One region of the Amycolatopsis sp. NBC_01286 genome, then DNA from elsewhere that is predicted to be linked to it. Evidence: riboswitches for the same ligand, from Rfam matches in the RefSeq annotation. Region 1 holds a riboswitch; each other region holds the start of a gene.
What was found. A riboswitch is a leader RNA that binds a small molecule or an ion and turns the genes downstream of it on or off. The one in region 1 is predicted to bind thiamine pyrophosphate.
Positions count from the first base shown of each region.

Region 1 (9,851 bases):
GACGACGAGGAGTCCGTGCGCGAGCTGCTCGAGTCGGTCGGTCAGCCGGAGCCGGGCCTGTACTCGCTGGCCCGCGCCGGGTTCCACACGCTCGGCCTGCAGACGTACCTGACCGCGGGCCCCAAGGAGTCGCGCGCCTGGACGATCCCGCAGGGCGCGACCGCCCCGCAGGCCGCGGGCGTCATCCACACGGACTTCGAGCGCGGTTTCATCAAGGCGGAGATCGTCTCATACGCCGACCTGATGGACGCCGGCTCGATGGCGGCGGCGCGGGCCGCGGGCAAGGTCCGCATGGAGGGCAAGGACTACACCATGGCGGACGGCGACGTGGTGGAGTTCCGCTTCAACGTCTAGATCTGTGTCGGCCCCACGTCGTAGGTTGGCCGAGTAGCGGCTTGTTGCTGGTTGTTACTTTCATTGGGCGCAGGATATACTGCGTCCAATGAAAGCTTCGCCGAGCTTGCTGCCCCTCCTGCGTTCGCGCATGCAGGGTGAGCTGCTCGCGCTCGTGCTCCTGCACCCGGATCGCGAGTACAGCATCACCGAGCTCGCCGAGGCCTGTGGTGTCACGCCCACCGCCGTCTTGCGTGAAGTCGAGCGGCTGACCGGTGGCGGGATCCTGGAAGACCGGCGGGTGGGCCGCAGCCGGCTCGTCAAGGCGCGCACCGACACCCCGCTCTACCCGCCCCTGAGCGAGCTCATCGCCGTCACCTTCGGGCCGATGCCGCTGCTCGCCGAGGCCCTGTCCGGGCTGGCCGGCGTGCGCGAGGCCTACATCTACGGCTCCTGGGCCGCGCGCTACAACGGTGAACCCGGTCTTCCGCCCGGCGACGTCGATGTCCTCGTCGTCGGTTCGCCCGATCCGGACGCGCTCTTCGACTCGGCGGAACAGGTGTCACGGCGGCTGGGGCGCGAGGTCAACGTCCACCGGGTCTCGCCCGAGTCGTGGGCGGCGAGCACCACCGATCCGTTCCTCACCAGCGTGCGTGAGCGTCCGCTGGTGAAACTCAGCCAGGAGACCTGATGCCGCAGTGGAACCAAGGCCGTGAACGGATCGACGCGTTCCTCGCGCGCGGCGCCATCGAGCACGTTCCGGCGTCGCGGGAGGCCGCCGAGGCCGAGCTCGTCAGGGCCCGTACGCACCTCGCGTCGGCGCGGCAGCTGCAGGACACGGATCCGGAAGGTGCCTACACACTGGCCTACGACAGCGCACGGCGTGCGCTGGCCGCCGTCCTGCAGAACCAGGGGCTGCGGGTGACGAGCCGGGGTGGGCACGTCACCGTCTACGAGGCGGTCCTCGCGCAGCTGGACCCGCCGCTGGGGCCGGTTTTGCGGCCCTTCAACCGGATGCGGGTCCGGCGCAACGAAGTCGCCTACCGGTCTTCGGAGGCGCCCTCGGTGACCGCGGAGGACGTGACGGCCGACGTGGCGAAGGTCGAGGCCCTCATCGAGGTCGCCGAGAAGGCGATCCCGAACATGCCACGCTATTGACCGCCGAACGCCGGCCGCTCACTCCGCGCGAGAGAGCGGTCCTGGACCTGCTGCTGGCGACGGACTTTCCCGGTGCCGCGGAACTTCGCGCCCAGGCGCGCACGGCCGAGGTGACCGGCCGCTGCCCGTGCGGCTGTCCCACGATCGACCTCGCCGTCGACGAAACCGTGACGGTGGCCGAGGTCGAGAGCCGGGTGGCCGTGGACGTCGACGTGGCGGACGGCGGGCTCATCCTGTTCGTCGACGAAGGCCGCTTGTCCGGCCTCGAATACTGGAGCGTGGCCGACGAGACGCCTGTCGAGTTCCCGCCGCCGGCGGAAATCCGGGTAGTGACAGCACCAGGTGACGGCTCCGGAGTTCTGCCACCCTCGGAACCGTGAGCGTCTACGTCATCTCCGAAGTCGAGATCCTCGATGAAACCGCAGCCCAGCGCTACCGCGAACTCGCCCAAGCGTCGATCACGGGGTACCAGGGGCGCTACATCGTCCGCGGCGCGGCACCGGATGCCCTCGAAGGCGACTTCGACGAACACAAGCGCGTCGTCCTCGTCGAGTTCCCGGACCGTGAGACGGCCGAACGCTGGTACGCCTCCGCCGAGTACGCCGAAGCGCTCGAGCTGAGCAAGACCGCGCTGCGACGGCGGTTGCTGCTCGTCGACGGCGTGGCCTAACGTCGGCTGGGTGGAGCCGCTGACCGCTGATCTCTTCGCGCCGCAATGCCCGTCGGCCGACACGCCGTTCCGGATCGGGGACAAGTGGGGCGGCATGGTCGTCTTCTGCCTCGAAGACGGGCCGCGCCGCTTCTCCGAGCTGCGCGTGCCGCTCCGGAACGTCAGCCCGAAGGTGCTCACCGAGACGCTGCGGTCCCTGGAGCGCGACGGGATGATCACCCGCAAGACCTACGACGAGAACCCGCCGCGCGTCGAGTACGCGCTGACGGACTTGGGCCGGACCCTGTTCGAGCCCATGGACCGCTGCCGCGAGTGGGCGGAGAAGTACCTGCCGAGCCTGCGAGAAGCCCGGCAGGCCTACGACCGGGCGGACTAGCCGAGGAGGCCCATCATCGCGATCGTGATCAGCACGACGGCGGTCGCGAGGGCGTTGATCCAGGCGCGCTGGGTGGCGGTCAGGGCGGCGGTGGCGGGGGTGCTGTTCATGGCGTTTTCCCTACGAGCGGGCCGATGCTTCCGCGGGTTCAGCGCGTTGACCATGCCGAGTGTTAGCAGCTGTGACGAAGCTCACCCGATCATGCCGCTGACCAGCAGAAACGGCACTCAGCCGTCCGAGTGACGGTGGCTGCGGACGGTGAACCAGAGCACCCCGCCGGCCGCGGCCACCATCGTCGCGAATGCCACTGTGCCCACTACGATCGCCTGCGTCATATCTGCCTCTCGGTGCGAAGTCCTTTACCGAGAGACGCCGAACGCGGGCTTTCGTGCACTCAGAGTAGCCGGGATCACAGTCCGTCGAGGGTCTCGTTGATCTGCTTGGCCAGCGCGAAGTCCTTCTTCGTCAGCCCACCCGCCGAATGCGTGCTGAGGTGGAAGGTCAGCGTGCGCCAGCGGATGTCGATATCCGGGTGGTGGTCGGCGGCCTCGGCGAGCACCGCGACGCGGTCCACCACCTCGATCGCCTTCGGGAAGCTCGGCAGCTCCACCTCGCGCCGGATGACCTCGCCCGTGCGCACCCAGCCGTGGAGCAGGGCCCGGTCGGCCTCGTCGTCGCTCAAGATTTCCGTCATGGCTCCATCGTCCAACGTCCTGGACTAAGGTGCACGGTTGCCACGGGAGTCCGGTGAGCCGGGCTGAGAGGCGGGGTGACCCGCGACCGTTAGCACCTGATCCCGGATCATGCCGGCGAAGGGAGGGCTTTCCCTCCTCGTCCGGCGAAGTGCAGGAGGGTAGATGAAACGCAGTGCTGTTCGCGCCGCGACGGCCATCGCCGTCGTCAGCGTCGTCACAGCGGCGTGTTCGCTGTCGGACGGGTCCGGTGACGCGAAGCAGACGCCCACCGTCACCCTGGTGACGCACGACTCCTTCCTGGCGCCGCAGGAGGTGCTCGACGCCTTCCAGCAGCAGTCGGGCATCAAGATCTCCGTGCTCAAGCAGGGCGACGCCGGTTCGCTGACCAACAAGCTCGTGCTCACCAAGGCGAACCCGGTCGGCGACGTCGCGTACGGCGTCGACTCGACCTTCGCCTCGCGCGCGCTGGCCGAGGGCGTCTTCGAGCCGTACACCAGCCCGGAGGCCGACCGCGGGCCGCAGCGCTACGCCGTCGACCCGGAGCACCGGCTCTCGGCGGTCGACGTCGGCGACGTCTGCGTCAACGTCGACACGAACTACTTCACGGCCAAGGGGATCCCGGCGCCGGAGTCGTACGACGACCTGGCCGACCCGAAGTACAAGGACCTGCTGGTCGCCGAGGACCCGGCGACGGCGTCGCCCGGGCTCGCGTTCCTGCTCGGCACCGTCGCGAAGTACGGCGAGGCCGGCTGGAAGGACTACTGGACCAAGCTGAAGGCCAACGGCCTCAAGGTGGTCAGCGGCTGGGAAGAGGCCTACACGAAGGAGTTCTCGGGCTCCTCCGGCAAGGGGCCGCGGCCGATCGTCGTCTCGTACGCGTCGTCGCCGGCCGCCGAGGTGGGCGACGACGGGAAGCCGCGGACGAAGGCGCTGCTCGACACCTGCTACCGGCAGGTCGAGTACGCCGGGGTGCTGGCCGGCGGCAAGCAGGAGGAGAACGCGCGCAAGGTCGTCGACTTCCTGCTTTCGCAGCAGTTCCAGGCGACAGTGGCGGCCAACATGTACGTCTACCCGGCGCGCCAGGGCGTCGACCTGCCGGCGGGCTGGGCGCAGGTCGCGCCGCTGCCGCAGAAGCCGCAGGCGCTGACCGCGGACCAGGTGCAGGCCGGGCGTGAGAAGTGGATCGGCGAATGGCGCACGCTCGTGCAGTGACATCCGGGCCTCCGCCCCGGGCCGGGGGCTCCGCCACCCGGAGCCCCCGGAAAGCAGTGGTCGTAGCGCCACCGCAGACCGCACGCGGCATCGGCCTGGCGCTGCTCGGGCTGGCCCCGATCGGTTTCCTGGTGGTGTTCTTCGCCTGGCCGGTGCTGGCGATCGTCGGGCGCGGGTTCGCCGCGGGCGGGCTCGACGTCGTGCTGGGCGACCCGCAGACCTGGCGGCTGGCCGGCTTCACGGTGGCCACCGCCGCGGGCTCGACGGTCGTCGCGGTGCTGGCCGGGCTGCCGGTGGCGTTCCTGCTTTCCCGGGTGCGGCTGCCCGGCGTCGGCCTGGCGCGGACGGTGGTGCTCGTGCCGTTCGTGCTGCCGACCGTGGTGGTCGGGCTGGCGTTCCGGGCGCTCTGGCCGGACGGCGGTGTGCTGCCGATCGTGCTGGCCAACGCGTTCTTCAACGTCGCCGTCGTCGCGCGGACCGTCGCCGGGCTCTGGGCGCGGCTGGATTCGCGGACGTCCGACGCCGCGCGGGCGCTCGGCGCGTCACCGTGGCGGGCGTTCCGATCGGTGACGCTGCCCGCGCTGGCGCCCGCGATCGCGTCCGCCGCGGCTGTGGTGTTCCTGTTCTGCGCCACCAGTTTCGGCGTCGTGCTGATCCTCGGCGGCGCGCGGTACCGGACCCTGGAAACCGAGATCTACCTCCGGACGGTCGACCTGCTCGACCTCTCCGGAGCGTCGGCGCTTTCGCTGATCCAGTTCGCGGCGGTCGTCGCGGCGCTGGTCGTCGGCGGGCTGGCGCGGCGGCGCAAGGAAGGCGCCAAGATCGGTTCCGGCGCTGCGCGACGCCCGCGCGGTGGTGAGTGGTGGGTCGTCGGCGCGGCGGGCGTGGTGCTGGCCCTGCTGCTGACGCCGATCGTCGCGCTGCTCGCCGAGTCGGTGTCCACTTCGGACGGTTGGAGCCTCGCGGGGTACCGCGCGCTCGCGGGCACCGGCGAGAAGGGCGCGTTGCAGGTGTCCGGCTGGGACGCCGCGCTGAACTCGCTGAAGGTGGCGATCGACGCGACGCTGCTGGCGCTGGTCGTCGGCGTGCTCGCGTCGGTGGTGCTGGTGGCGCTGCGCCGGTCGCCGGCGCGGGCCGCGCGCGGGCTCGGCGAGACGCTCGACGCCGCGCTGATGCTGCCGCTCGGGGTGTCCGCGGTGACCGTCGGGTTCGGGTACCTCGTGACGCTCGACGCGCTGCCCGGCGACCTGCGGACGTCTCCCTACCTGGTGCCGCTCGCGCAGGCGCTGGTGATCATCCCGCTGATCGTGCGGATGGTGCTGCCGGTGCTGCGCTCGGTCGACGTCCGGCTGCGACAGGCCGCGTCGACGCTCGGCGCGAGCCCGCTGCGGGTGTGGCGGGAGATCGACCTGCCGCTGACGCTGCGGCCGCTGGTCGCGGCGGCGGGGTTCGGGTTCGTCGTGGCGCTCGGCGAGTTCGGCGCGACGAGCTTCCTGGCGCGGCCGACGTCGCCGACGCTGCCGGTCGCGATCGCGTCGCTGATGGGGCGCCCCGGGGAGCTGAACAACCAGATGGCGTACGCCGCGTGCGCGTTGCTGATGCTCGTGACGGTGCTGGCGGTCGCGCTGATCGACCGGCTCGGGGCCGCGCGTGGCCGGGTGGGAGAGTTCTGATGGCGTTGTCGGTGCGGGACCTGACCGTCCACTATGGATCGTTCGTCGCGGTGCGCGACGCCCGGCTGGACATCGCCGACGGCGAGGTACTGGCGCTGCTCGGCCCGTCCGGCTCGGGCAAGTCGACGCTGCTGCGCGCGATCACCGGGCTGGAGCCGTCGGCCCGCGGCACGGTCAGCTGGGACGGCGAGGACCTCGGCGCGGTGCCGGTGCACCGCCGCGGCTTCGGCTTGGTGTTCCAGGATGGCCAGCTGTTCGGCCACCGCGACGTCGCCGCGAACATCGCGTTCGGCCTGCGGATGCACGGCGTCCCGCGGGCCGCGTGGGCGGGGCGCGTCGCCGAGCTGCTGGAGCTGGTCGGCCTGTCCGGCTTCGAGCGCCGTCGGGTGACGGAGCTGTCGGGCGGCCAGGCGCAGCGGGTCGCGCTGGCCCGCGCGCTGGCGCCGGAGCCGCGGCTGCTGTTGCTGGACGAACCACTGTCCGGTTTGGACGCCGGGTTGCGCGAGCAGCTGGCCATAGAGCTGGCGGACCTGTTGCGGCGCAGCAAGATCACGGCGTTGCTGGTGACGCACGACCAAGAGGAGGCGTTCACGCTGGCCGACCGGGTCGCGGTGCTCGACGCCGGCGAGGTCCGTCAGGAGGGCGCGGTCCGGCGCGTGTGGCGCAACCCGCTGGACGACGACGTGGCCCGTTTCCTGGGGGTGACGTCGTTCGTCGAGGGAGTTGCGACGGGTGGCGTGGTCCGGACTCCGCTAGGTGACGTGCCGGCACCGGATGTCGACGACGGCCCAGTGCGGCTGGGGCTGCGCCCGCACGCGCTGCGGGTTGCCGGCTCGGGTGTGCCGGGCGAGGTCGTGGCGGCGGTCCACCGCCGCGAGCACGTACGGCTGGTGGTCCGGCTGGCGGAGTCCACTGTGGACGCGGTCGCCCCGGCGGCGACGGACTTCCGGGCGGGGGACGAGGTCCGGCTGGAACTGGACCCGGACGGTGTGGCGCTGGTCGGCTTGTCGTGAGTGTTTAGGGCGGTTCTAACCGCCCTAAACACTCACGACGGGTCAGCCGTCGCGGGTCGAGAGTCGTGCGTAAGCCAGCGACAGCCCGATCACGATGTAGCAGCCCGCGCGCAACGCGCCTTCGCCCAGCATCTGTGTGCCCATCGGGTCCTGTAGCACCTCCGCCGGTGCCAGCGACCAGTTCTGCGTCAGCAAGAACGGGTGCAGCCAGTCCAGCGACGTCAAGAACCCCAGGATCGTGAACACGATGTCCGCCGCGAGCACGGACGCCACCACCAGCATCGGGTGTTCCGTCCAGCTGGAGATCGCCAGCGCCACCGCGCCGACCGCCCACAGCTGCAACACGACCCAGCCCGCGACCAGCAGGATCCTGGCCAGTGCGCCGCCCACCGACAACGTGGTTCCCGACAGCGTGAACAGCGAGTCCGTGCCGTTGATGATCAGGCCGGTCACCACGCCCGTGAAACACATCGCCAGCACCGAAACCACCGACACCGTCGCGACGCCGAACGCCTTGACCGCCAGCAGCCGGCCGCGGCCGACCGGGGCGATCAGCCAGCCGCGCAGGGTTCCGTGGGACGTCTCGCCCGCGATCGCGTCCGCGCCCGCCATGGCCGAGGCCAGCGGCAGGAGCAGGGTCAGCGTCATCACGATCGCCGCGATCGGCAGCACGAAGGCGTTGTTGACGGCGGACGCCAGCAGTGCGCCGCCGCCGTCGTCCGGGCCGCCGCCGGACTGCGCGTCTTCGCTCACCAGCGTCAGGCCGATGCCGATCACCACTGGGATCAGCGCCAGCAGGCCCAGCACGGCGAGCGTGCGCGGCCGCCGGAAGATCCAGCGCAGCTCCGCGGCCAGCAGCCGGGGCAGCGGCACCGAGTCGTGGCCCGTGCGGACCGCCGGTGCCTCGAGAACCGCGGTCATTCCGCCCCCTCCGTCAGTCGCGCGAACAGGTCTTCCAGGCCGGTGCGCGCCCGCGTCGCCTCGTGGACCGCGACCCCCGCGCCCACCAGGACCTGCAGCACCCGCGGCGCCTCGGTGGCCGTGAGGTCGGCGCGGATCCCGTCCGGCGTCAGCCGCGCGCCGATCCGGTTCTCCCGCAGCACTTCCACGGCCTGCTCGGCGTCCGGCGTGCGGACCAGCAGAGCCGCGTTCCCGGACTCCAGCAGCTCCGCCAGCTCGCCCTGCGCGACGACGTTCCCGGCCTGCAGCACGGCGACGTGCGTGCAGGTCGCCTCCACCTCGGCCAGCAGGTGCGACGACACCAGCACGGTGACGCCCTCGGCGTGCAGCTCGGCCACGATCCTGCGGATCTCCCTGGTACCAGCAGGGTCGAGACCGTTGGTCGGCTCGTCGAGCACGACCATCTTCCGCGGCACGAGCAACGCCGAAGCGAGGCCGAGCCGTTGCTTCATGCCGAGCGAGTACCCCTTGTACCGCCGTCGCGCGGCGACGCTCAGCCCGACGCGTTCGATCGCGGAGTCGACCGCGAACGGGATCCCGGATGACGCCAGCCGCGGTTCGGCCGCGGCGAAGCGCAGCAGGTTGTCGCGGCCGGAGAGGAACGGGTGGAAGCCCGGCCCCTCGACCAGCGCGCCGACGTCCGGCAGCGCGTGCGCGGCGGCGTCGGGCATCTTGCGGCCGAGCAGCTCGACCTCGCCCTCGGTCGGGCGCACCAGGCCCAGCAGCATCCGGATGGTGGTCGTCTTGCCCGAGCCGTTCGGCCCGAGCATCCCGACGACCGCGCCTTCGGGGATGTCGAGGTCGACGTGGTCCACCGCGACCGTGCCGCGGTAGACCTTGCGCAGCCCCCTGGTGCGCGCGGCCAGGGGAACCGCCGGGGCGGACGTCTCCGTGGAGACGTCCGCCCCGGACTCGACAGCCGTACTGGTCACTTCTGACCCAGCGCTTCGTACAGGACCTGCTCCGGCACCGCACCGGCGGCGAACCGGCCGTCGTCGGTCAGGATCGCGCTGCCCACCTTCGTGGTGATGAGGTGGCCGCTGCCCCAGGTGCCGCTGACCTTCTTGGTGAACCGGTCGAGCAGGGCCTGCGGGTCGGCGTTGCGGCCCTGGCGGTCACCCTGCTGCTTCGGCGCCGCGTTCAGCGCGTCGGCCGGGATCGTGCCGGTGATGACGGTGTCCCAGCCGTCGCCGACGACCTTGGTCGCCTGCTTCGCCTGCTCGGCGAGGTCCTTGTCCTTCTGGTCGACGGTCGGCGTCTTCTCCTGCACCTTGGCGCCCTTCGGCGGGGTGAAGGTGAAGAGGTCGGCCGGCTGCTGGGTGAACTCGATCTGGCTGAACGCGACCTCGAGCGCCGGCGACGTCGTCCCGTTGCTCAGCACCGAAACCCGCAGCGGCATCCGCGTCTGCGAGTCGACGGCCACGCGGATCTCACGCAGCAGCGTGCGCTCGCTCGGCTTCGGCGTCAGGACCAGCTCGTAGGCCGGGCGATCGGCGACGGTCGCGGTGCCGTCGACCGACACCGTGCTGCTCTCGCGGACCTTCGCCAGCAGCTCGGTGGCGGTCGCGACCGGGTCGGCCGTCTTCTCGCTGCCCGCGCCCTTCTGCTTGGCCACGTCCGCCGGGATGGTCACCTTGGTCGCGGTGTTGGTCTTGGAGCTGTAGTCCCAGACGGTCGTCCCGTCGTGGACCACGGTCTCCTGGCCGGTGCCCTGGGTGACGGCGAGCCGGCTCTTGCCCGCGCCGTCGGTGAAGATGTGCG
Region 1 is NZ_CP108428.1:3,786,552-3,796,402, forward strand. It holds gene ychF (redox-regulated ATPase YchF) at 1-354, shown strand, start outside; gene OG570_RS18365 (ArsR family transcriptional regulator) at 443-1,024, shown strand; gene OG570_RS18370 (hypothetical protein) at 1,024-1,491, shown strand; gene OG570_RS18375 (hypothetical protein) at 1,488-1,871, shown strand; gene OG570_RS18380 (DUF1330 domain-containing protein) at 1,868-2,161, shown strand; gene OG570_RS18385 (winged helix-turn-helix transcriptional regulator) at 2,172-2,537, shown strand; gene OG570_RS18390 (4a-hydroxytetrahydrobiopterin dehydratase) at 2,947-3,231, opposite strand; TPP riboswitch at 3,264-3,373, shown strand; gene OG570_RS18395 (thiamine ABC transporter substrate-binding protein) at 3,395-4,444, shown strand; gene OG570_RS18400 (ABC transporter permease) at 4,555-6,117, shown strand; gene OG570_RS18405 (ABC transporter ATP-binding protein) at 6,117-7,130, shown strand; gene OG570_RS18410 (ABC transporter permease) at 7,173-8,051, opposite strand; gene OG570_RS18415 (ABC transporter ATP-binding protein) at 8,048-9,022, opposite strand; gene OG570_RS18420 (LolA family protein) at 9,019-9,851, opposite strand, start outside.

Region 2 (9,851 bases), 600 kb from region 1:
CACCGGGACGCCTGCTCGCGAGACGATCAGCTCGATGTTGTGCGGATTCCGGATCCCGAGGCCGGTGCCGATCGGCGCGCCCAGCGGCATCACGGCGGCGCAGCCGGCCTCCTCCAGGCGCAGCGCGAGCACCGGGTCGTCGTTCGTGTAGACGAACACGGTGAACCCGTCGGCGGCCAGCTGCTCGGCCGCGTCGAGGGTTTCGACGGGGTCCGGGAGCAGCGTCCGGTCGTCCGCGTGGACTTCGAGCTTGATCAGATCGGTACCGAGCGCCTCGCGCGCCAGCCGCGCGGTGAGCACGGCTTCGGCGGCGGTGCGGCAGCCCGCGGTGTTCGGCAGCAGCTCGATCCCGAGGCGCCGGAGCAGTTCCAGGACGCCGGAGCCGCCCTCGGCGTCGGCGCGGCGCATGGCGACGGTGGTCAGCTCGGTGCCGGACGCGACCAGCGCCCGTTCGAGCACGGCGAGGTTCGCCGCGCCGCCGGTGCCGATGATCAGCCGTGACGACAGCTTGTGCGTGCCGATGACGAGCGGTGCTTCGTCCACTTCAGCCTCCCTGGACGGCGGTGAGCACGTCGAGCGCCGCGCCCTTGGGGACGGCGGTGGCGGCCCAGTCGCCGCGCCGGACGACCACGCCGTCGACCGCGACGGCGATGCCGGGCCGTTGCCCGCCGGTGGCGTCGAGGACGTCGGCGACGGTCGCGTCGTCCGGGAACTCCGTCCACTTGCCGTTGAGCTTGATCTCCATCACACGTGCTCCTTCTGGTGCAGGCGGGCGGGTGAAGCCGCTTCGACGCCTTCGGGCGGCTTCTCACCTTCGAGCCAGGCGACCACGGCGGCCGCGGTCACGGGGGCCAGCAGCAGGCCGTTGCGGTGGTGCCCGGTCGCGGCGTAGACGCCGTCGTCCAGGACGCCGAGGTACGGCAGCGCGTCGCGGCTGCCGGCGCGCAGGCCCGCGGCCGTCTCGACCAGCTCGTACTCGGTGATCGCCGGGAAGACGCGCTCGGCGCCCTCGATCAGCTCGCGGACACCGCGCGCGGTGACGGCCTGGTCGAAGCCCGCTTCGTACTGCGTCGCGCCGAGGACGAGCTCCTGGTCGCCGCGCGGGACGAGGTAGATCGGCCGGCCTTCGACGACGGCGCGGACGGTCCGCGTCGGCGGCGGCAGGCAGCCGCGGCGCGGTTTGAGGCGGAGGATCTCGCCCTTGAGCGGGCGGACGGCGTCGGCGAGCCGCGGGTGCAGCCGCCCGGTCCAGGCGCCGGCGGCGAGCACGACGGCGTCGGCGTCCGGGATCGTTTCGACGCGTTCGCGGACGAACCGGACCTGGCGGTTGACGCAGGCCGCGTACAGCGCGTTGAGCAGTTTCCGGTTGTCCACGGCCAGGTCGCCGGGCACGTGGAGTCCACTTCGGACGGACCCGACGCCGGGTTCGAGCCGCTTGGCCTCGCGCCCGGTGAGGCGTTCGGCCGCGCGGCCGAGGGACTTCAGGTGGCCGGCGAGGATGTCGAGGTGCCCGGCGTCGGCGCTGTCGAAGGCGACGACGAGCGTCCCGTGCTCGGCGAGCCCGGGGTCGACGCCCTCTTGCTTGAGGTCGGCCGCGAAGCCGGGCCACCGGCGGAGGGACTCTTCGCCGAGGGCGAGGACGTCTTCCTCGCCCGGCCAGGCCTCGGTGACCGGGGCGAGCATGCCACCGGCCAGCCAGGACGCGCCGCCGCGCACGGGTTCGGGGTCGTAAACGGTGACCGCGTGACCTTTCGCGGCCGCGCGCCACGCCGCGGACAGGCCGATCACGCCGGCACCGACCACGGCCAAGGTGTTCGTCATGGGATCACGCTCCCTGCGCCGGCATGACCCGGATCAGGTTCCACGGTCGGAGCGGCAGCTCCCTCTCAGCCCGTGCCTCGGGCTCCCGTGCGGACTCGGCCACCCTACTGCGCCGGTCGTTACCAGTCCAACCACAGCCACGGCCGGATGGCTTTCGAGGCAACGGCACGTACCGCTCGATGGCCGGCCTGCTTTTGGCCGGACCGGTAACCGGCCAGGTACGGTCGCCGCTATGCCCGCCCTCTCCGGTGACAAGATCCGCGCCCGCCTCGACACCGCGCGCCTGTACCTGTGCACGGACGCCCGAACGACCCGCGGCGACCTCGCCGCGTTCGCCGACGCGGCCCTGTCCGGCGGCGTCGACATCATCCAGCTGCGCGACAAGACCGGCGCGTTGGAAGCCGCCGGCGAGATCGCGGCGCTGGAGGTGCTGGCGGAGGCGTGCGAGCGTCACGGAGCACTGCTCTCGGTGAACGACCGGGCGGACGTGGCCCTGGCGGTCGGCGCGGACGTCCTCCACCTGGGCCAGGACGACATCCCGGTCCCCTTGGCCCGCCGCATCGTGGGCGACGACGTCGTGATCGGCCGCTCGACGCACTCGGTCTCGCAGGCTGCGGCCGCTGCTTCCGAGCCGGGTGTGGACTACTTCTGCACGGGCCCCTGCTGGCCGACGCCGACGAAGCCGGGTCGCTCGGCGCCGGGCCTGGACCTGGTCCGTTCCACGGCCGCCGCCGCGGTGTCCCGGCCGTGGTTCGCCATCGGCGGCATCGACGTCCCGCGCTTGCCGGAGGTCCTGACGGCGGGAGGGTCGCGGATCGTGGTGGTCCGGGCGATCACGGAGGCGGAGGACCCGGCTGCGGCAGCCCGCGAACTGCGCTCCCACCTGCTCTGACGCTGAAGTCCGTGAAGGACTCCTTACCGGCTCTTATGGCCGGTAAGGAGTCCTTCACGGCTTTACGGGGTCGGGGTGGACGCCGCGCCCTGGCTGGTCGGGGGTGCCGCCGAGGTTGTCGGCTTCTGGGAGGTCGTGCTCGGCGTTGTCGGGGTGGTGGTCGGTGTGTCCGACGAGGTCGTCGGTGGGGTGTTCGACTGCGTCGTCGTCGACGACGTGTCCGTCGGTGAGTCCTGGGTGTCGTTCGTCGAGGTCGAGGGCGTCGTCGACGGGGTCGGGGTCGAGGGGCCCGAGCCGCTGCCGAAGATCTTGCCGATGCCCGCTCCCGTGCCGCCCGCTACCTTGCCGCCCGTGGCCGCGTCCACGCTGACCATCGCCAGGATTGCCACCGCGAACGCCACCACACTCGTGCCGATGATCAGTGGCCAGCGCAGTTTTCGCAGCCTGCCCGGCTCGTCGTCCGGACCGTCCGTGGGCAGGTCGTCCGGGCGCTTCAGCCGGACCGTGGGTTGCTCGGCCAAGGGCACCTCGGCGCCGCCTCGGCGGCGGATGCCCGACGTCGCCAGCTGGCGGGCCTTCGACGCGGCCGCTCGCGTGCGCTGCAGTGAGCGCAGGTACACCTCGCCGCCGACCGTGGTGATCACGCTCGCCACGCCCGCGCCGGCCACCGTGCCCGCCACGCCGAGCGTCGACCCCAGCAGCGCCGCCGTCACCGCCGCGAGCGCCGCCGCCATCACCTGCGCGATGCGCAGTCCTGACTTCGCTTCCTTCGTTTCGGAAGTCGCTGCGTTCTCCTTGCTCATGATCCCGATCCGGTAGTAAGTCTTCTCCCCTGTCCAACGTGTAAGGCGCGCGGGAAACTCCCCTCGTTGCCGCAGCGTGAGGAGCGCCACGTTGACCGTCCACTATGGACAGTGTAAACCGAACGGTTTCTTGACATACTCGGCACATGGAACTGGTCACGATCTCCGACATCGAGGCGGCCGCGAAGCGCGTCGAAGGTGTCGCCGTGCGCACGCCGCTGTTGCTCCAAACGTGGGACCCGCGCGAGTCCTTGTGGCTCAAACCCGAGAGCCTGCAACCGATCGGCGCGTTCAAGGTGCGCGGCGCGTTCAACGCGATCGGCACCCTCGACGACGCGACGCGCGCCCGCGGCGTCATCGCCTACTCGAGCGGCAACCACGCGCAGGCCGTCGCGTACGCGGCGCAGCGGTACGGCGTGCCCGCGGTGATCGTCGTGCCGGACGTCGCGCCGCGGATCAAGGTCGAGGCCACCCGCTCGTACGGCGCCGAGGTGATCGAGGTGCCGATCGGCGAACACGAGGCCAAAGCGCACGAACTGGCCGCCGAACGCGGGCTGACCCTCGTCCCGCCCTACGACCACGCGGCGATCATCGCCGGGCAGGGCACCGCGGGCCTGGAGATCGCCGAAGACCTGCCGGACGTCGACGTCGTGCTGGTGCCGGTGAGCGGCGGCGGGCTCGCCGCCGGCGTCGGCACCGCGATCAAGGCGCGCTGCCCGCGGGCGCGGGTCATCGGCGTCGAGCCCGCGCTGGCCGGCGACGCGACCGAAGGCCTGCGGCTGGGCCGCCAGGTCGACTGGCCGATGGCCGACCGCGCCCGCACGATCGCCGACGGCCTGCGCGCCCAGCCGTCCGAGCTGACGTTCGCGCACCTCACGAAGGTCGTTGACGTCATGGTCACGGTCACCGAGGACGAGATCCGCGACGCCGTCCGGACGCTGGCGCAAAAGGCCCGCCTGGTCGCCGAGCCCAGCGGCGCGGTGACGACGGCGGCCTACCTGCACCACGCGGCCGAGCTGCCCACCGGCCGAACGGTGGCGATCGTCTCCGGCGGCAACGTCGACCCGGCGCTGTTCGCGGAGATCCTGGCCTGAGTCAGGCGGGGGTCCCCCGGCGCACGTGCGTCGGCGGGCCCTCGACCCCGCAGCTGAAGCACTCGCCCAGGTGCGGCGCCTCGTCCGGGTGGGACGACTCGTCCGCGGCCGGCGGCGCGGGCGCGGGAGTCGGCGGCGCGAGGACGCCGTTGTGGATGCCGAGCGCGATCAGCCCGCCGGCGATGGCCAGGACCGCGCAGATGATCAACGCCGTCCGCCAGCCCGCGGTCAGCGCGACCGGGTCGTTGTACGCCTCGCCGGTCAGCCCGGCCGCGGCGGGCAGCACCGCCACCGCCAGCAGGCCGCCGGAGCGGGCGATCGCGTTGTTGACGCCCGACGCGACGCCGGCGTAGCGGTCCGGGGCCGCGGCGAGCACCGTCGCGGTCACCGGGGCCACCACGGTCGCCAGGCCCAGCCCGAACACGACGACCGCGGGCAGCACGGCCCCGAGGTAGGACGCGCCGGGCGCGATGCGCAGCATCAGCAGCATCCCGATGCCGACGACGATCGGCCCGACCACCAGCTGCGTCCGCGGGCCGATGCGCTGCGCGAGCGCACCCGAGCGGCCCGAGAGCAGCAGCATGATCACCGTGAGCGGCAGGCCGGACAGGCCGGCCGCGGTCGGCGAGTAGCCGAGCGAGACCTGCAGCTGCATGACCAGCAGCATCAGCACGCCGCCGAGCGCCGCGTACATGGCGAAGGTCAGCGCGTTGGACAGGGTGAACGTCCGGTCGCGGAACAGCGACGGCGGCACCAGCGGCTCCCGCGAGCGGTGCTGGACGAACACGAACGCGGCCAGCCCCGCGATCCCCAGCACACCCGCGACCAGCACGATCGGGTCGCCGATGCCGCGTCCCGGCGCCTCGACCAGCGCGCCGGTGATCCCGGCGAGGCCGATCGCGCCGAGCGCGGCGGCGCCGAAGTCCGGGTGCCCGGTCGCTTCCTCGTCCCGCGACTCGGGCACGAACTTGCGCGCCATGAAGACGACGGCGACCGCGATCGGCACGTTGATCAGGAACGCCAGCCGCCACGACCACAGCTGGACCAGCAGCCCGCCGAGCAGCGGCCCGGCGGCGGCCGCGATGCCGCCGAGGCCGGACCACGCGCCGATCGCGCGGGCGCGCGCGTCGTGCGCGAAGGACGACTGGAGGATCGCCAGCGACCCGGGCGTCAGGAGCGCGCCGCCGATGCCCTGCAGGATGCGCGTCGCGACGAGCATCTCGGTCGACGTCGCGGCGGCGCAGAGCCCGGACGCGACGCCGAACCAGACGACGCCGATGAGGTACATGCGGCGCCGGCCGTACCGGTCGCCGAGCGAGCCGGCGACCAGGATGAGCGCGGCGAGCGCCAGCATGTAGCCGTCGAGGATCCACTGGAGCCCGGCGACGGACGCCCCCAGCTCGGTGCCGATGCGGGGCAGGGCGACGTTGACGATCGTGCCGTCGAGCATCGCCATGCCGGAGCCGAGGATGGTCGTGGCGAGCACGCCGCGCGCGGCGTGCGTCCCCCACCGGATCCCGGTGTCTTCGGTGGCTGTCACCAGCACACTCCACCGTGCCCGAAGACCCCCGTCAACCTGGCCCTACGGCATCAGCGTCGTGACGAACTTGTAGCGGTCCCCCCGGTAGATCGCGCGGGCGAACTCCACCGGCTTGCCGTCGGTGGCGAACGAGTGCCGTGTCAGCATCAGCACCGGCATGCCGACGTCCGCCCCGAGCATCTCCGCTTCCTGCGGCCCGGCGAGCGACGTCTCGATCGTCTCCTCCGCGCGTTCCAGTTCGACGCCGTAGTGCTCGCGCAGAACGGCGTACAACGACGCGCCCGCCGAGACGTGCTTGCGCAAGCCGCGGAAGCGGCCGAGCGGCAGGTGCGTCGTCTCCAGTGCCATCGGCTGGGAATCCGCCAGTCGAAGCCGTCGAAGGCGAAGAATTTTCGCCCCCGTCCGGATTCCGAGCAGTTTCGCCAGATCGCCCTCGACCGGGAGCTCCTCGACTTCCAGGAGCTTGGACGACGGCTTCAGGCCCTGCTTGCGCATGTCCTCGGTGTAGGAGGACAACTGCAGCCGCTGAGCGAGCTTCGGCTCGGCCGCGAAGGTGCCTTTTCCCTGCACACGGTGCAGCCGGCCCTCGGCGGTGAGGTCGGCCAGCGCCTGGCGCACGGTGGTGCGGGAGACCGTGAACTCCCCGGCGAGCGCGCGTTCCGTCGGGATCGGCGACCCGGGCGGCAGCACGTCGAGCAGGTCCAGCAGGTGCTGTTTCAGTGCCCAGTACTTGGGCTCTCGCTGACCGCGCATCCCGGCGACGGCACCCGCCTCGCCCGCGGTGGTGGTGTCCAACATGCCCGACTCCCTATGTCTTCCCTCATAACACGCCACGTCCCCGTAAGAAACGTACCCTTTTCCCCAAACGCGCCGCCCTACTAAGATTGGTCTAGACCTGACCGACGCCGCCTGAGTCCGGTACATAATGCCGGAGGTGGAGAGGAAAATGATGACCGAACAACGGCCCGGCGAGCACATGGCCGCGGAGATCGCCCAGCAGCCGGACGTCTTGGCCGGACTGGTCGAGCGTCAGGCGGAAATCGCCGGGGTGGCGGAAAAGATCTCACAACGCCCCCCGCGCTTCGCTTTGCTCGCCGCGCGTGGATCGAGTGACCACGCAGCGTTGTATGCGAAGTACCTGATCGAGGTAATGCTCGGCCTTCCGGCTGGTCTTGTCTCCCCGTCTACGGCGACGCTGTACGGCGCGCGGCCCGATTTGCGGGACGTGCTGTTCGTCACGGTCAGCCAGAGCGGCGGCTCACCTGACCTGATCGAGGTGACCGAGACGGCCCGGCGCCAGGGCGCGCTGACCGTGTCCGTCACCAACACGCCCGAGTCGCCGCTGCGCGCGGCGTCGGAGCTCGGCATCGACATCGGCGCCGGTGTCGAGAAGGCCGTCGCCGCGACCAAGACGTACTCCGCCACCCTGATGGCGCTGTACCTGCTGATCGACGCGGTGCGCGGCGGCAAGGCGGCCGACGCCGAGAAAATCGGCGAGCTGGCCCAGCAGACCCTCGACGGCTCCGTCGAGGGCGTTCAGCGCGCGGTCGACCGCTACCGCTTCGTGGACCGCGTCCTCACGACCGGCCGCGGCTACTCCTACGCGTCCGCGCTCGAAGGCGCGCTCAAGCTGGCCGAGACCAGCTACCTCGCCGCTCGCGCGTACAGCGGCGCGGACCTGCTGCACGGCCCGGTCGCGGCGGTGAACGGCGAGACCGCCGTGCTCGCGGTGACCAGCGCCGGGCACGGCGGCCAGGCGATGCACGAGGTCCTCGAGGCCGTCGGCAAGCGCGGCGCGGACGTCCTCGCCGTCGGCTCGGCCGCCTCCGAGGTGCCCGCGGCGCTGCGCATCGACGTCGCGCCGACCGTCGAGGAGCTGGCGCCGATCCTGGAGATCCTGCCGCTCCAGCGGCTCGCGCTCGGCCTGTCGCTGGCCCGCGGCGGCGACCCGGACAGCCCGCGCGGCCTGCTGAAGGTGACCAAGACCCGGTGACCTTCGCTGTCGGCGTGGACGCCGGCGGCACGTCGACCAGGGCCGCACTGGTCGACGCCGCCGGCGTCGTGCTGGGTACCGGGCGCGGCGACGGCGCCAACCCCAACGCGCACGCGCCCGAGGTGGCCGCGGGCCGGATCGCCGACGCGATCACCGCGGCCCTCGGCGGGCGCGACCCCGGCGGCGTGCGCGCGTGCGTCGTCGGCATGGCCGGGGTCAGCAAGCTGAGCGACCCGGCGATCGCGGCCGTGTTCGACGCGGCGTGGGCCCGGATCGGGCTCACCGGCGTCGTGCGTACGGTCGCCGACGCGGAAGTGGCGTACGCGTCCGCGACCGCCGCGCCGGACGGGACCGTGCTCGTCGCCGGCACCGGCTCGATCGCGGGCCGGATCCGGAAGCGGCGGCTGGCCGGCACCGCGGGCGGCTACGGCTGGCTGCTCGGTGACGAGGGGTCGGCGTTCTGGCTCGGCCGGGAAGCCGTCCGGTCCACTTTGGAGGCACTCGGGCGCGGGTCGTCACTCGACGGCCTCCCCTCGGCGGTGCTCGCCGAAGCGCTCGGACCGTCCGGTGTGGACGTCCGGACCGACGCCGAGCGGCTCGCCGCGTCCCGGGCGTTGATCACGAACGCCAACGCGGAGGCGCCGGTGCGGCTGGCCCGGTTCGCCCCCTTGGTGAGCGCGGCGCACGACACCGGCGAGCCCGCGGCGGGCGAAATCGTGGCCCGCGGGGCCGGGCTGCTGGTCGCGAACGCCCTCGCCGCGCGCGAGCCCGGCGAGTCGACCCCGGTCGTCCTCGTCGGCTCGGTGCTCACCGGGACCAGCCCGGTCGGGGCGCTCGTGCGGCGTGGATTGACCGGTCTCGAGGTGCTGACCAGCTCCGATGGGGTGCTCGGGGCGGCCTGGCTGGCCGCCGTCGACGCCTTCGGCGAGGGGGCGCCGAGACCCGCGCTCCTGGGAAAATGAGCAAAACGCGGCGCGAAGACGTGAAAACGTCGACTGAACCCGGGTAGGCCGGGTACCGTAGGCAGTGGCCCCCGGACCCTCCCCCCTCGCCGGGGGCCGCCTTATGCCCCGGGTACGTCCTCCGGCCGGGTTTCGGGGGTCAAGCGCAGGCCGGGGTGCTCCGGCGGCAACGCGCGGTAGAGCACCCAGCCACTGACCGCGACGGTCAGCGCGACCAGCGGCCACGACAGCACCGTGCGGGCCACGCCGAGCGCGATCACCTGGCCGGACCACCACAGCAGGCCGTAGACGACGACGCGCAGCACGTACTGGCCGAACACCCACACCCAGCTCGCCCTCGAGTAGGCCTTGAGCAGGACGGGGTCGCGGCGCCAGCGCGTCTTCTGGCCCAGCACCAGGCCCACGACGACGCCGAGCAGCGGCCAGCGGACCACGATGCTGGCCGCCCAGAGCAGCGCGCTGGCCACATTGGACATCAGCTGCAGCAGGAAGAAGTCCTGGGCGCGGCCGGTGTGGAGGGCGATCAGCGCGGCCGCGACGACGGCGGCGAGGCTGACCACGATCGCGCGGATCTTGCCGCCGCGGGCGTACCGGAAGACCCCGAGCGCGACGGCGACCGCGATGGCGGCGCCCGCCCCCCAGGCGATGGACTGGCCGGCCGCGAGCCAGCCCACGACGAAACCGACCGGCGGGATGCTGGCGTCGAGCGCACCCCGGCGGCCGCCGAGGATCTGCGCGAGCGACTC
Region 2 is NZ_CP108428.1:3,185,894-3,195,744, reverse strand. It holds gene OG570_RS15550 (thiazole synthase) at 1-543, opposite strand, end outside; gene thiS (sulfur carrier protein ThiS) at 545-745, opposite strand; gene thiO (glycine oxidase ThiO) at 745-1,821, opposite strand; TPP riboswitch at 1,815-1,920, opposite strand; gene thiE (thiamine phosphate synthase) at 2,054-2,713, shown strand; gene OG570_RS15530 (hypothetical protein) at 2,776-3,516, opposite strand; gene OG570_RS15525 (threonine ammonia-lyase) at 3,663-4,610, shown strand; gene OG570_RS15520 (MFS transporter) at 4,612-6,150, opposite strand; gene OG570_RS15515 (GntR family transcriptional regulator) at 6,193-6,948, opposite strand; gene OG570_RS15510 (SIS domain-containing protein) at 7,097-8,143, shown strand; gene OG570_RS15505 (N-acetylglucosamine kinase) at 8,140-9,105, shown strand; gene OG570_RS15500 (DUF3159 domain-containing protein) at 9,207-9,851, opposite strand, start outside.
Region 2: linked by a shared signal. The riboswitch ahead of thiO (glycine oxidase ThiO) and the one ahead of OG570_RS18395 (thiamine ABC transporter substrate-binding protein) in region 1 are both predicted to bind thiamine pyrophosphate.

Region 3 (9,851 bases), 580 kb from region 1:
GAAACCGTGCTCACCACCACCCGATCCGTGCGCCGCAAGCTGGACCTCGACCGCGACGTGCCCCAGGACGTCCTCGACGGCTGCCTGGAGATCGCCCAGCAGGCCCCCGCCGCGGGCAGCATGGCCGCGCAGTTCCGCTGGCTGCTCGTGCGGGACGCGAAGACCAAGGCCGAGATCGCCGCCTACACCCGCGAAACCGCCGAGACGGCGTGGGCGAAGTACGGCCACCTCGTCGAGGAACGCGCCCTCACGTCGGCACGGCACCTCGTCCGGAACCTCGAACGGGTGCCCGTGCTGGCGATCCCCTGCATGATCGGCCGCCCGCCGGCCGACGCGTTCACCCAGTCCGCGTACTTCGGCTCGGCCTACCCGGCGATCTGGAGCTTCCAGCTGGCGCTGCGCGCCCGCGGCCTCGGCAGCTCGATCTGCGGCTACCACCTGCAGGACCACGAGGCCGCCGTCGCCGCCCTGCTCGGCATCCCGGACGGCGTCACGCAGATCAGCCTGCTCGCCGTCGCGTACACGACCCAGCGCGACTTCCGCCCGGCGGCGCGACCGGCGGTCCGGGACATCACCTACTTCGACGCGTGGGAGCGCTCCGCATCGCTAGGGTGAACGGCGTGAGCCACCCCCAGATCACGCTGACCGTCCGGCACACGCCGTCCGCGCTGGACACCCGCCGCGGCGTCGTCCGGCTGCACCCCGAAGTGCTCGACGCGCTGGGCCTGCGGGCCTGGGACGCGGTGCACCTGACCGGCGCCCGCGTCAGCGCCGCGCTCGCGGCGCCGGCCGACGAGACCGGCGTGCCGGGGGTGCTGCTCACCGACGACGTCACGATGTCGAACCTCGGCGTCACCGAAGGCGCCGAGGTCGTCGTCGCGCCCGCCGACGTGTCGGCCGCGCGGACGGTGACGGTCGCAGGGTCACGGCTGGCCAGCTCGTCGGTCAGCCCGCACATGCTGCGGCTGGCGCTGATCGGCAAGGTCCTGACCATCGGCGACGCGGTTTCCCTGCTGCCGCAGGACCTCGCACCGCAGCCGGGGTCGGACCCGGCCGGCCTGCGCGGCCAGCTCTCGCGGGCCATCGGCGCGACCTGGACGAACGAGCTGCTGACCGTCACGGCGACCGAGCCCGCCGGCACTGTCGCGGTTGGACCGTCCACTGTGGTCGTCTGGCGCGACGGCGCCCGGCCCGCCGCCGAACCCGCCGCGCCGCGGACGGCGACCGCGCTCGTCCGCACCACCGCCGTCACCGCGGCCGAGGAGTGGATCGACGCCGAAATCGTCGAAGACGAGATCGAGGCCGAGGAGCTCACCGAGCCGGCCGTGGCGGTGGCCGACCTGATCGGTGGCGAAGCGGCCGCGCGCAAGCTGTCCGAGTGGTTCGACCTGGCCTTCCACCGGCCTGAGCTGCTCGCGAAGCTGGGCGCGCCGGCCCACCTCGGCGTGCTGCTGTCCGGCCCGGAGGGCGTCGGCAAGGCGACGCTCGTGCGGTCGGTGGCGCAGGCCGAGAACGTCAAGGTCGTGCCGGTGGCCGCGCCCAACCTCGCGGTGCTGGACCCGAACGTCGCGGTGGCGCGGCTGCGCGAGGCGATCCGCGCCGCGTCCGGCCCGACCGTGCTGCTGATCACCGACGTCGACGCGCTGCTGCCCGCGACCACACCGCCGCCGGTGGCCACGGTCGTGCTGGAGGAGCTGCGCGCGGCCCTGCGCCGCGACCGCCTCGCCGTGGTCGCGACGACGGCCCGCGCCGAGTCGGCCGACCCGCGGCTGCGGGCCGCGGACCTGCTGGACCGCGAGCTGGGCCTGGCCCTGCCGGACGCGAAGACCCGCCGTGAGCTGCTGAACGTCCTGCTCCGCGACGTCCCGCTGGAGCCGGGCATCGACTGCGGCGCGCTCGCCGAGCGGACGCCGGGGTTCGTCGCGGCGGACCTCATCGCGCTGCGGCGGGACGCGGCACTGCGGGCCGCGCTGCGCCAGCGGGAAGAGGACGAGCCGCGCGTGTCGCAGCAGGACCTGGTGGACGCGCTGGCGACCGTCCGGCCGGTCTCGATGTCCACTTCGGACAACCTGGCCACCGGCGGGCTGACACTGGACGACGTCGGGAACATGGTCGACGTCAAGCAGTCCCTCACCGAGGCCGTGCTGTGGCCGCTGCGGTACCCGGACTCGTTCGCCCGGCTCGGCGTCGAACCGCCGCGCGGCGTGCTGCTCTACGGGCCGCCCGGTGGCGGCAAGACGTTCCTGGTGCGGGCGCTGGCCGGCACCGGCGCGCTCAACGTGTTCGCCGTCAAGGGCGCCGAGCTGATGGACAAGTGGGTCGGCGAGTCGGAGCGCGCGGTGCGGGAGCTGTTCCGCCGCGCCGCCGAGGCCGCGCCGTCGCTGATCTTCCTGGACGAGATCGACGCGCTGGCCCCGCGCCGCGGCCAGTCGTCGGACTCCGGCGTCGCCGACCGCGTGGTCGCGGCGCTGCTGACCGAGCTCGACGGCGTCGAGCCGATGCGCGAGGTCGTCGTCCTCGGCGCGACGAACCGGCCCGAGCTGGTCGACCCGGCGCTGCTGCGGCCGGGCCGGCTGGAGCGCCGCGTCTACGTGCCGCCGCCGGACGCCGAGGCCCGCACGGCGATCCTGACCGCGACCTCGAAGAACACCCCGCTGGCCTCCGATGTGGACCTGGCCGCGGTGGCGTCCACTCTGGACGGTTACTCGGCGGCCGACTGCGCGGCGCTGATCCGCGAAGCGGCGCTGACGGCGATGCGCGAGTCGCTGGAAGCCCACGAAGTCACCGCGGCCCACCTCGAAACGGCCCGCAAGACGGTCCGGCCGAGCCTGGACCCGGGCCAGCTCGCGGCCCTGGAGGCCTACGCCCACGCCCAGGCCGGCGACTGAAACGCGCGAAGGGGCGCCACCCGCGGGTGGCGCCCCTTCGGTACGAGCTCGTCAGCTGCCCTTGTGGCCCGACTCGTATTCCTTCGTCACGATGATGATCACGCCCGGGCTGGCGCTCTCTATCCCGGGGAAGCGGGGCTCGGCCTTGATCTGGAACTCCTGCGCGAGCTGCTTCGCCGCGGCTTCCTCGTCGGTGCCCGGGCGGTAGAACGCCGTGGTCACCGGGATCGTGCCCTGCGAGTAGTTGCCGACCTCGTTGACGGTCCAGCCGTCACCGCGGAAGTCGCTCGCGGCCCGCTCGGCGAGGTCCTTGATCAGGGAGTTGTTGAAGACCCGGACGGTCACCCACTTGTTGCCCGTCTGCTGGTCACCGGGCTGACCCGGCTGCCCGGACGTCGGCTGCCCCGGCGTCGGCTGGCCGGGCGTCGGCGACGACGGCGTGGGTGACGTCGGCGGGGTCGTGGACGACGGCGGCGGTGTCGACGGCGAGGTGGGCGGCGACGTCCCGCCCGGCGGCGTGCCGGGCTGGGTGCTGGGCGTACCGCTCGGCCCGGCTTCGTTCGAACCGCCACCACTCAACGCGGAGATCCCGCCGATCACGGCGGCGACGATCGCCACGCCGATCAGCACGACGCCCGCGGCCTTCATCGGCCGGGACATTCCCGAAAACACGCTCATTTCAGCTCGATCCCCAGTCGCCTGGCCCCACGCTTGCGCTGGCGGGCGGCGCGCGTCTTGCGCAGCCGCTTCACCAGCATCGGGTCGGCTTCGATCGCCTCCGGCTTCTCCAGCAGCTTGTTCAGCAGCTGGTAGTAGCGCGTGCTGGAGACTTCGAAGCGCTCACGGATGGCGTTCTCCTTCGCACCGGCATGTCGCCACCACTGGCGCTCGAAAGCGAGGATCTCGACCTCGCGTTCGGTCAGGCCGGGTACGGGCTTCGGCGGCGACGGCTGCGGCTCAGCCATCGACTCCGCGGCGTCCATCCGAGTCCCTCTCAATCGGGCGACATGGTGATCCAGACCTACCTCTTCCGCGGGCGTCATTCAACCACGGATCAACACGCCGACGTGGGCATCGACATCGGCGCGTCACGGTCTGATGCAGGTCTACCAGAAGGGTCCGACTAAACTGCCCGCTCGTGACCGTCCACGCCATCCGGATCGCCGGCGACCCCGTGCTGCACCACCCGACTCGGGAGATCACCGAGTTCGACGAGAAGCTGCGCGTCCTCACCGACGACATGTTCGAGACGATGTACGAAGCCGAGGGCGTCGGCCTAGCGGCCAACCAGATCGGCCTCGACCTGCGGGTGTTCGTCTACGACTGCCCGGACGACGAGGGCGTGCGCCACAAGGGCGTCGTCGTCAACCCGAAGCTCGAGACGTCGGCGATCCCGGAGACCATGCCGGACCCGGACGACGACTGGGAGGGCTGCCTCTCGGCGCCCGGCGAGTCGTACCCGACGGGCCGCGCGTCGTGGGCGAAGGTGACCGGCTCCGACATCGAGGGCAACCCGATCGAGGTCGAGGGCACCGGCTACTTCGCGCGCTGCCTGCAGCACGAGACCGACCACCTCGACGGCTACATCTACCTCGACCGGCTCGTCGGGCGCCACGCCCGCGCCGCGAAGAAGATGCTGAAGTCCAACAAGTGGGGCGTCCCGGGCCTCTCGTGGCTGCCGCCGCGCACCCCGGAAGACGACGGCGCCGTCATCTGACCTCCCGTACTCCGTAAAGCCGTGAAGGCCTCCTTACCGGCTCTTATGGCCGGTAAGGAGGCCTTCACGGCTTTTGGCGAACCTCAGCAGCCGAGGAAGTGGCAGCGGACCACGCGCGGGGTTTCGAGGGTCGCGCCCGCCTTGACGTCCCAGGCCAGGCGGACGTACTGCGCGTGCGTCCAGGCCAGCGGCGTCGCCGAGTTGTTCGGGGTGCCGGCCGGGAACCCCGTCTGACCCGACGGCGGGTTCTCGTCCCACACCTGCTCCGGCATGGTCTCCGCCGAGCTGCTCACCCGGCCGAGGTCACGCAGCCGCCGCGCGGCCGAAGACGGCTGGCCCAGCGTCAGTTCGTACTCACCACGTTCGCCGGCCAGCAGCGGCCACAGCCGGCCGAACGTCGTGCGGCTCTCGGCCGGGAACGTGTAGTCCCACGGCGAGCCGTCGGCCTGCTCGCCGTAGCCGTCCTTCGTGTAGCGGTGCCAGAACTGACCGGTCGGCGTGGTGAACGAGATCTCCTTGTCCGTGACGCGCACGCTGTTGCGGATCACCGGGTCGTCGGCGCGGTAGATGCCGAGGCGCACCAGGTCGAGGAACCCGGCGTCGGTGACCGCGCGCTGGTCCATGGTCACGCTGGAGTTGCCGAGGTTGTACGTCGTTCCGGCGTTGGCGTTGCCGTCCTTGGTGAGCCGGACGAAGTACGGGTCCTTCGACAGCGGCCCGTTCGTGGTGATCGTCTGCTTGGGCAGGTCGGCCTTGAACTTGTCGGCCGCGGCGAGGTACCTCTCGGCGTCGGCGGCCGCGCCGTTGTGCGACGCGATGTCCGCGGCGCACACGAGCCCGGCGATCACCGAGGCGATGGTCGACGGGGACCAGCCGTCCTGCTCCTCCCAGCGCTCCTGCTGGGTCCACGGCGCCGCCTGGCCGTCAGGACCCTTGTAGGACAACAGGAAGTCGGCGGCCTTGCGCACGCCGGGCCAGACGTCGTTGCGGCCGAGCTGCTGCGCGAGCACGATCGGGAAAGCGGTTTCGTCGAGCTGGACCGACGTCCAGTACGGCACGCCGTCGACCCGGCTGTTCTGCGGCATGTGCCCGTCGGCCTGCTGCTGCGTGCCGAACATGTAGGTCACCGCGCGGCTCGCGGCCGCCGTGTCGCCGCCGGCGGCGAGGCCGGTCGCGATCTGGTAGAGGTCGCGCGGCCAGACCAGGTGGTAGGTGCCGGACGGCGACCACTCCGGGTCGTTGTTCCCGAACCGCCACGGCATGCTCGGCGACGCGATGAACGCGCCCGGGTGGTGCTTGTCCTCGCTCGCGGCCAGCGTCAGCATCGACGCCTTGTAGAGGTCGCGCTCGCTGTCGGTCTTCAGCGACGACGGCGGTTTGCTCACCCCGCGCAGGTACTGCTCCCAGCCGCGGTCGTAGGCGCGGGTGATGGCGCCGAAACCGCGTCGCTGCGACGCCTGCGCGTTGCCGAGCGCGTCGGCCGCCTTCGCGCCCATGCCGAGCGCGAGGGTGACGTGCCGGCTGCGCACGCCGTCGGCCGCGGTCTGCCCGGTGAGCACGACGTTGCCGTTGCCGGCGGTGTCGTAGGTCGCGAGCTTGAACGTCTTCGCGAGCTGGGTGCCGCCGTCGGACGCGCCCGCGTAACCGACGCTCGTGCGCGTGAAGCCGGGCTTTGCGGTGAGGGCGGCGGCGTTGGTGGCGTCCGACGCGGTGAGCGCGTCACCCTTGCGCGCGGCCGAGTCGTCGGAGCCGTCGTTGGTCAGGTCCGGGTCGGCGACCGCGTAGAGCTGGTACGGCCGGCCGGTGAGCGACTGGAAGTCGACGTCCACCAGCACGGTCGTCGCGGCCGGGTCGGTGACGTAGGTCTTGCGCAGCCGCCACCGGTGCTGGTCGTCGGTGATGGTCTGCTCGTAGGTCAGGCTGTCGTCGTCGGTCCGCCGGACCTGCTGCGACTTGGCCGTGTTGTCGGCGACGGCGAAGCTGCGCCCGTCGGTGACGACGAAGTCCATCGAGCGGACGCTGGGCGTGGACAGGTCCGGGTAGTAGACCTCGGACATTTGGCCGCCCTGGAGCGTGAACCAGACGTTGCTGCCGCGATCGTGGGCCGTGCCGAAGCCGGTCTTGTTCGCGGGTAGCCAGCTGGGATGGGCGCCGGGCGCGCCGGGAGCCGTCCCCTGGGCCGCCGCGGTCGCCGGTATCAGCCCGGTGACCAGCAGCCCGGCGAGTGCCGGAACCATGAGTTTGCGCATATCAACCCCACAGTGATGTCGCTTCTGCACCGTTACAGAAGCGACAGGCAGTGTCTCGCCGATTCTTCACGGGCGCATGGTCCGAACCGGTGAACCACTGACCGTCACTGGTCCGGTCACGCCGCCGGTTCACCAGCAGCGAACGGACTTCCGGCCGTTCGCGGCGCACACTTGAAGTACCTGCAACGGTGTAATCGAGGTACTCCATGGACGAGGCGATGGACGCCTACTCGCGCGCGGTCAGCACGGTCGCCAAGACCGTCACGCCGCACGTCGCCGGGGTTCAGCTCGGGCGCGGCAGTGGCTCCGCGGTCGTCTTCGCCGACGACGGCTACCTGCTGACCAACGCCCACGTCGTCGACGGCGAACGCCACGGCGTCGCGACCTTCGCCGACGGCAGCGAAGCCCGCTTCGACGTCGTCGGCGCCGATCCGCTGTCCGATCTCGCCGTGCTGCGCGCGCGGGACGAGACGCCGTCCGCCGCCGTGCTCGGGGACGCCGACCACCTCGTCGTCGGGCAGCTCGTGGTGGCGATCGGCAGTCCGCTCGGCTTCTCCGGCTCGGTGACCGCCGGCGTCGTCAGCGCGCTCGGCCGGGCGCTCCCGGTGCGGCACGGGCGCGCCGGCCGGGTGATCGAGGACGTCATCCAGACCGACGCCGCGCTCAACCCGGGCAACTCCGGCGGCGCGCTCGCCGACTCCGCCTGCCGCGTCGTCGGGATCAACACCGCCGTCGCGGGCGTCGGGCTCGGGCTCGCCGTGCCGATCAACTCGACGACGCGCCGGATCATCGACACGCTCGTCGTCGAAGGCCGGGTGCGGCGGGCGTACCTCGGCGTCGTCGGCGTGCCCGCGCCGCTGCCCGACGACGTCGCCGAGCGCACCGGGCAGGAGGCCGGGCTGCGCGTGCGCGAAGTCGTCTCCGGCGGGCCCGCCGAGCGCGCCGGGCTGCGAACGGGCGATCTCGTACTGACCGTCGGGCGCGCCCGGGTGTCGGACGCGCAGGGCATCCAGCGGCAGCTGTTCGCCGAAGTGATCGGCACCGCACTGCCGATCACCGTGCTGCGCAACGGAGCCATGGTCGACGTCTACGCCACACCGGCCGAACTGGTCGGGTGAGGTGAGCGGACTTGAGTCTGGCGCCCCGGCGTGGCATGGTCGGTGGCACAACACCACAACGCGGGAGCTCGCGCCATGGCGGGCTGAGAGGGTGACTGGGGATTTGTCCCGGGTGTCACCGACCGCATGAACCTGACCGGGTAATGCCGGCGTAGGGAGTGAAAGTCGTTGACAACGCTGGAGAACAAGGACGTCTCCGTCACGACCGGGCCCATCACGGGCTCGCACAAGATCTACCACCAGACCGAGTCCGGACTGCGTGTTCCCGCGCGCCGGATCGACCTCTCGAACGGCGAACACTTCGACGTCTACGACACTTCCGGGCCGTACACCGACCCTGAAGCGAACATCGACGTCCACAGTGGACTGCACCGGCTGCGGGCCGGCTGGGCCGACGGCCGGGAGCACAACACGCAGCTCGGGTGGGCCAAACAAGGCGTCGTCACCAGGGAAATGGAGTACATCGCCGCCCGCGAACGGGTTTCACCGGAGTTCGTCCGCGACGAGGTCGCGAGCGGCCGCGCGGTGATCCCGGTCAACCGGCGCCACCCCGAGTCCGAGCCGATGATCATCGGGAAGAACTTCCTGGTGAAGATCAACGCGAACATGGGGAACTCGGCCGTCTGGTCGTCGGTCGAGGAGGAGGTCGACAAGATGGTGTGGGCCACCCGCTGGGGTGCCGACACCATCATGGACCTCTCCACCGGCAAGCGGATCCACGAGACGCGCGAGTGGATCATCCGCAACTCGCCGGTGCCGGTCGGTACCGTGCCGATCTACCAGGCGCTGGAAAAGGTCGACGGGGAACCGGAAAAGCTGTCGTGGGAGGTCTACCGCGACACCATCGTCGAGCAGTGCGAGCAGGGCGTCGACTACGTCACGGTGCACGCCGGCGTGCTGCTGCGCTACATCCCGCTGACCGCGCGGCGCGTCACCGGCATCGTCAGCCGCGGCGGCTCGATCATGGCGGCGTGGTGCCTCGCGCACCACCAGGAGTCCTTCCTGTACACGCACTTCGAGGAACTCTGCGAGCTGCTGCGCCAGTACGACGTCACGTTCTCCCTCGGCGACGGCCTGCGCCCGGGCTCGATCGCCGACGCCAACGACCGCGCGCAGTTCGCCGAACTGGAGACCCTCGGCGAGCTGACGCACCTCGCGCGCTCGCACGACGTCCAGGTGATGATCGAGGGCCCCGGCCACGTGCCGATGCACAAGATCAAGGAGAACGTCGAGCTGGAGGAACGGCTCTGCGGCGAGGCGCCGTTCTACACCCTCGGTCCGCTCACGACGGACATCGCGCCGGGGTACGACCACATCACGTCGGCCATCGGCGCGGCGCAGATCGGCTGGTACGGCACGGCGATGTTGTGTTACGTCACGCCGAAGGAGCACCTCGGCCTGCCGAACCGCGACGACGTCAAGACCGGCGTGATCACGTACAAGATCGCCGCGCACGCCGCCGACCTGGCGAAGGGGCACCAGTACGCGCAGGAGTGGGACGACGAGCTGTCCAAGGCGCGCTTCGAGTTCCGCTGGAACGACCAGTTCAACCTGTCGCTCGACCCGGACACGGCGCGCGCGTTCCACGACGAGACCCTGCCCGCCGAGCCGGCCAAGACCGCGCACTTCTGCTCGATGTGCGGGCCGAAGTTCTGCTCGATGCGGATCACGCAGGACGTCCGCAAGTACGCCGAGGAGCACGGTCTGTCCACTGTGGAGGCCATCGAGGCCGGCATGGCTTCGAAGTCGGCGGAGTTCACCGAGTCCGGCGGCCAGGTCTACCTGCCCGTGGTGCAGCCGTGACTCCGCCCACCGCCCTCACCATCGCCGGATCCGACTCCGGCGGTGGTGCGGGCATCCAGGCGGACCTGCGCACGTT
Region 3 is NZ_CP108428.1:3,203,337-3,213,187, reverse strand. It holds gene OG570_RS15630 (nitroreductase family protein) at 1-615, shown strand, start outside; gene OG570_RS15625 (AAA family ATPase) at 621-2,888, shown strand; gene OG570_RS15620 (LytR C-terminal domain-containing protein) at 2,940-3,566, opposite strand; gene OG570_RS15615 (DUF3263 domain-containing protein) at 3,563-3,871, opposite strand; gene OG570_RS15610 (peptide deformylase) at 4,027-4,605, shown strand; gene OG570_RS15605 (glycoside hydrolase family 15 protein) at 4,689-6,854, opposite strand; gene OG570_RS15600 (S1C family serine protease) at 7,061-7,972, shown strand; TPP riboswitch at 8,023-8,147, shown strand; gene thiC (phosphomethylpyrimidine synthase ThiC) at 8,141-9,775, shown strand; gene thiD (bifunctional hydroxymethylpyrimidine kinase/phosphomethylpyrimidine kinase) at 9,772-9,851, shown strand, end outside.
Region 3: linked by a shared signal. The riboswitch ahead of thiC (phosphomethylpyrimidine synthase ThiC) and the one ahead of OG570_RS18395 (thiamine ABC transporter substrate-binding protein) in region 1 are both predicted to bind thiamine pyrophosphate.